Linked DNA regions of Methylorubrum populi. The protein of the gene in region 1 binds, or shares a complex with, the protein of each later gene. Links are inferred from orthologs where the notes say so. Each region holds a gene or a part of one and is shown on either strand. Other genes may lie near its edges.

Region 1 (2,844 bases):
GTGCTCACCAACGAGGAACTGGACCTCGCCATGCGCGAGGCCGACATCGCCATTCGCATGCGCCGGCCGGCCCAGCCGGATCTGATCCAGCGCCGGCTGTTCACGGTGCATTACCACGCCTTCGCGAGCCCCGATTACGTCAAGCGCTTCGGCGAGCCCAAGACCATCGCCGACCTCGACGAGCACCGCCTCGTCTCCTTCGGCGGCAACGAGCCGTCCTACCTGCTCGCCACCCACTATCTCGCCAGCATCGGCCGCGAGGGCGACGACCGCCGCCCGGTCCACTTCACCGTCAACAACATCGCCGCGCTCCACAAGGCGATGGAGGCGGGCATAGGCGTCGGCATCCTGCCGGACTACGCCGTCGACGGGAACGAGAGCCTGGTCCAGGTGCTGCGCGAGAGCGAGATGCCGACGATGGAGAGCTATCTCGTCTATGCCGAGGAGATGCGCTCGGTCGCCCGCGTCCAGGCGTTCCGCGATTTCCTCGTCAACAAGGCGCAGCGCTGGACTTATTGAAGCGTGGCCGGGCCGCCGGCCGACAAGCGCCCTTGTCGCGCCCCGACTCCCTCGTCTAAGACCGCCCATCCCGCCGGGCGGTTCGCGAAGCCTCCGGCCGACGAAGCCGGACGGCATGATCGCGATCCACTGCCTCAACGGGCCGAACCTCAACCTCCTCGGCACGCGCGAGCCCGGCATCTACGGCGCGGCGACCCTCGCCGATATCGAGCAGAGCCTGCGGGAACGCGCAGCCCGCCTCGATATCGCCCTGACCTTCCGTCAGACGAATCACGAGGGCGAACTGGTGACGTTCGTGCAGGAGGCGGGGGCCGCCGGAGCCGGGGTGCTCATCAACGCCGCCGCCTACACGCACACATCGATCGCACTGCGCGATGCGATCAAGGGCGCGGGGGTGACGGCGGTGGAAATCCACCTCTCGAACGTCCATGCCCGCGAGGAATTCCGGCACGTATCGCGGATCGCCCCGGTCTGCGCCGGTGTGATTTCGGGTTTCGGTCCCCACAGCTACATTGTCGGGCTCGATGCCCTCGCCCATCTCCTGCGCGGACAGCTCCCGTCCGCCTCCTGACGTGAACCAAGAGCCGATGGCCAAGAACGAACCCTTCGATCCCGAACTGGTGCGCGAGCTCGCCCGGATGGTCGCCGAGACCGATCTGAGCGAGATCGAGGTCGAGAAGGGTGACTTGCGCATCCGCGTCGCCCGCAGGATCGAGGCGGTCTCGGTTCAGGTCGCGCCCGCCGCCCCGGCCGCGGTAGCGGCGGCAGCGCCCGTCGCCGTCCCCCCCGCCGCCATGGCGCCCGCGCCCGCCAAATCCGGCGCCGGCCATCCCGGCGCGGTCCCCTCCCCCATGGTCGGCACCGCCTATCTGCGGCCGTCCCCCGACGCGAAGCCGTTCATCGAGATCGGCACCAAGGTCCAGGCCGGCGACAAGCTGCTGCTGGTCGAGGCGATGAAGACCTTCAATGAAATCGTCGCGCCCCGCGCCGGTACGGTGACCGCGATCTTCGTCGAGGACGGGATGCCGGTCGAGTACGGCGAAGCCCTCCTCGTTCTCGAGTAGCCTCCCCGCGATGTTCGACAAGATCCTGATCGCCAACCGCGGCGAGATCGCGCTTCGCATCCTGCGGGCGGCCAAGGAGCTCGGTATCGCCACCGTCGCGGTCCACTCGACCGCCGATGCCGACGCCATGCATGTGCGGCTCGCCGACGAGAGCGTCTGCATCGGCCCGCCGGCCGCCCGCGACAGCTACCTGAACATTCCCTCGATCATCGCCGCCTGCGAGATCACCGGGTCGGATGCCGTCCATCCGGGTTACGGCTTCCTGTCGGAGAACGCCCGCTTCGCCGAGGTTCTGGCGCATCACAATATCGGCTTCATCGGCCCCAAGGCCGAGCATATCCGGGTGATGGGCGACAAGATCGAGGCCAAGCGCACCGCCAAGCGCCTCGGCATCCCCTGCGTGCCGGGCTCGGAGGGCGGCGTCTCCGACCCCGACGAGGCCAAGCGGGTCGCCGCCGAGATCGGCTATCCGGTTCTGGTGAAGGCGGCCTCCGGCGGCGGCGGGCGCGGCATGAAGGTCGCCCGCTCGGAAGCCGAGCTGGAGCAGGCCCTCGACATGGCCCGCACCGAGGCCAAGGCCGCCTTCGGCGACGACGCGGTCTACCTCGAGAAGTACCTGACCAAGCCGCGCCACATCGAGGTGCAGATCCTCGGCGACGGGCGCGGCGGCGCCGTGCATCTGGCCGAGCGCGACTGCTCGCTCCAGCGCCGTCACCAGAAGGTCTGGGAAGAGGGCGGCTCGCCCGCGCTCAACGCCGAAATGCGGGCCGAGATCGGTGGCATCTGCGCCAACGCGATGCGTGAACTGAGCTATCTCGGCGCCGGCACCATCGAGTTCCTCTACGAGGACGGGCGGTTCTACTTCATCGAGATGAACACCCGCATCCAGGTGGAGCATCCCGTCACCGAGATGATCACCGGGATCGACCTCGTGAACGAGCAGATCCGGGTCGCGGCCGGCGGCGGCCTGTCGGTGGGGCAAGAAGACATCAGGGTCGAGGGCCATGCCATCGAGTGCCGGATCAATGCCGAGCACCCGTCGACCTTCCGCCCCTCGCCGGGGCTGATCACCTATTTCCATCCGCCGGGCGGTCTCGGCGTGCGGGTCGATTCGGCCGCCTTCCAGGGCTACCGGATCCCGCCGCACTACGACTCGCTGATCGGCAAGCTGATCGTGCACGGGCGCACCCGCAACGAGTGCCTGATGCGCCTGCGCCGGGCGCTCGACGAGTTCGTGGTCGACGGCATCGACACGACGCTG
Region 2 (2,880 bases), 4.0 Mb from region 1 along the record:
CGCCGAGATCGGCCATCGCCGCGGCGAGGATGCGCCCGCCATCGGCGTTGTGGCCGCCGTCGAGCCACAGCTCGGCGTCCCTCGGCATCCGTTCGGCCAGCGCGCCGCGCACGAGGCGCTGGAGCCGGCCCGGCCAATCGACGTTGCGCAGGCCCGCCTCAAGGGCCGCCGTGCCGATATCGCCGAAGCCCGCCGCGCGCAGCGCCGCGATGGCGGTGCCGGCATTGGTGAGCTGGTGGCGCCCGGCGAGCCGGGGCCGGGGCAGGTCGAACAGATCGGTCTCGTCTTGGTAGACGAGCCGCCCGCTCTCCTCGTGGACGGAGAAATCCTGGTTGCCGACGCGCACCGGCACCGCGCCGACCCGCTCGGCCTGGCGGCAGAGGACCGCGTCGGCCTGGGCGTAGTCCTGGGCGGCGATCACCGCCGGGCAACCGCGCTTGAAGATGCCGGCCTTCTCCATCGCCACCGCCTCGACGGTGTCGCCGAGATATTCGGCGTGATCGCGCCCGATCGGCGTGACGACGGCGCAGGCCGGATGGTCGATCACGTTGGTGGCGTCGACCCGCCCGCCGAGGCCGACTTCGAGCAGCAGCACGTCGGCCGGCGCCTCCGAGAACAGGAGCAGAGCCGCCGCCGTCGTGATCTCGAACACGGTGATCGGATCGCCCTTGTTGGCCGCTTCGCAGCGGGCGAAGGCGTCGGCGAGCCGGTCCTCGGCGACGTAGTGGCCGCCGCCGATGCCGCCCAGACGGATCCGCTCGTGGAAGCGCACGAGGTGGGGCGAGGTGTAGACGTGGGCGGCCAAGCCCCCCGCCTCCAGGATCGCCCGCATGAAGGCGATGGTCGAGCCCTTGCCGTTGGTGCCGGCGACGTGGATCACCGGCGGAAGGCGCCGCTCGGGATGGTTGAGGGCCGCGAGCAGGCGCTCGATGCGCCCGAGCGACAGGTCGATCGTGCGCGGATGCAGGGCGAGGAAGCGCGCCATCAGCGCGTCGGAGGAGTCCATCTCGCGCGAAGACCTTCTGTCGCGGATTGATCTTAGGCCGCGTTGGGCAGGGGTTCGGGGGCAGCCGGCCGGGGAGGCGTACCGGAATCGTGCGTCCGGCGCACATCCATCAGCAGGCCGCAGAGCCGGCTGATCGTCTCCTTGAGCTGGTGCCGGTGCACGACCTGATCGACCATGCCGTGCTCGCGCAGGTATTCGGCCCGCTGGAAGCCGTCCGGCAGCTTCTCCCGGATCGTCTGCTCGATGACGCGCGGGCCGGCAAAGCAGATCAGCGCGCCGGGTTCGGCCAGATGCACGTCGCCGAGCATGGCGTAGGAGGCGGTGACGCCGCCGGTGGTCGGGTTCGTCAGCACCACGATGTAGGGCAGCCGCGCGGCCCTGAGACGGCGAACGGCGACCGTCGTGCGGGGCATCTGCATCAGCGAGAGGATGCCCTCCTGCATCCGCGCCCCGCCGGAGGCGGCGAACAGCACGTAGGGGGTGCGCTTCTCCAGGGCCGTCTCGGCGCCGCGGACGAAGGCCTCGCCGCCGGCCATGCCGAGCGAGCCGGCCATGAAACCGAATTCCTGGGCCGCGATCGTCATCGGCAGGCCGCCGACACGGCCGAAGCCGATCTTGAAGGCATCCGCCATGCCGGTCTTGGTCCGCGCCTCCTTGAGACGGTCGACGTAGCGCTTCTCGTCGCGGAACTTGAGCGGATCGGCCGGAACCTCGGGCAGCGGCACGTCGATCCACGTGCCCTCATCGAACATCATCTTCAGGCGCGCCGTCGCGCTCATCTTGAGATGGTGCTCGGACCCGGGGATGACCCAGTGATTCTGCTCGACTTCCTTATGGAAGACCATCTGGCCGGTATCGGGGCACTTGATCCAGAGGTTCTCCGGCGTCTCGCGCTTGAACAGCGTCTTGATTCGGGGCCGCACGACCTCCGAGATCCAGTTCATCGGCTCGACCATGGCGTCGGATTCCTGTCTGACCGCGTTCTCTTGCCGCGCTGATATCGGATCGCCGCCGCCCCGATGCCAAGGGATCTTGCCGAAGAGACGCTGCGGGTGCGGCGTCCCGCGAGGCGGGCGACGGATTGACGGACGCTCAGGCCTCGGCCGGCACCTTCGTGGTGCTGCGAACGCCCTCGGCCAACTCGCGTACCAGGGCGGCGACCGCCTCCACCGTGCCGCTGCCGGCGCGGTCTCCGGGTTCGAGGCTGCGGGCCAGCGCATCGACGAGGGCCGAGCCGACCACGACGCCGTCGGCGCCGCGGGCGATCGCGGCGGCGTGCGCGCCGGTCTTCACGCCGAAGCCGACGACGACGGGCAGGTCGGTATGCGCCGAGATCCGACCGACGGCCTGAGACACCTTGCCGAAATCGGGGGTCGCGGTGCCGGTCACGCCGGTGATCGACACGTAGTAGACGAAGCCGGCGGTGTTCGCGAGGACGGCCGGCAGGCGCTTGTCGTCGGTCGTCGGGGTCGCGAGCCGGATGAAGGCGAGGCCCTTCTCGCGGGCGGGCAGGCAGAGTTCGTCGTCCTCTTCCGGCGGCAGATCGACCACGATCAGGCCGTCGATGCCGGCCGCCCCCGCATCCTCCAGGAAGCGCGGCACGCCGTAGGTGTGGATCGGGTTGTAGTAGCCCATCAGCACCACCGGCGTCCGGTCGTCGCCCTCGCGGAAGCGGCGCACCAGGGCCAGCGTGCCGCGCAGGTCCTGCCCGGCCTTCAGGGCGCGCAGGCCCGCCGCCTGGATCGCCGGCCCGTCGGCCATCGGATCGGTGAAGGGCAGGCCGAACTCGACGATGTCGGCCCCGGCCTTCGGCAGGGCTTCGAGCACCCTGAGCGAGGTTTCCGGATCGGGATCGCCCGCCATGACGTAGGTGA

The links.
Region 2: the proteins of accB (region 1) and accD are in contact, whole or in part, in a solved structure (PDB 8UXZ), measured with the Escherichia coli proteins. The link is inferred for Methylorubrum populi from one-to-one orthologs.

Annotation. Positions count from the first base shown.
Region 1 is NZ_AP014809.1:1,195,826-1,198,669, forward strand. It holds accB (acetyl-CoA carboxylase biotin carboxyl carrier protein), read left to right. Parts: upstream 1-1,106; coding sequence 1,107-1,583; downstream 1,584-2,844. Other genes in the region: MPPM_RS05575 (LysR family transcriptional regulator), read left to right, coding at 1-519; aroQ (type II 3-dehydroquinate dehydratase), read left to right, coding at 635-1,090; accC (acetyl-CoA carboxylase biotin carboxylase subunit), read left to right, coding at 1,594-2,844. UniProt on the Escherichia coli protein: This protein is a component of the acetyl coenzyme A carboxylase complex; first, biotin carboxylase catalyzes the carboxylation of the carrier protein and then the transcarboxylase transfers the carboxyl group to form malonyl-CoA.
Region 2 is NZ_AP014809.1:5,184,777-5,187,656, forward strand. It holds accD (acetyl-CoA carboxylase, carboxyltransferase subunit beta), read right to left. Parts: upstream 1,963-2,880; coding sequence 1,039-1,962; downstream 1-1,038. Other genes in the region: MPPM_RS24180 (bifunctional folylpolyglutamate synthase/dihydrofolate synthase), read right to left, coding at 1-1,006; trpA (tryptophan synthase subunit alpha), read right to left, coding at 2,099-2,880.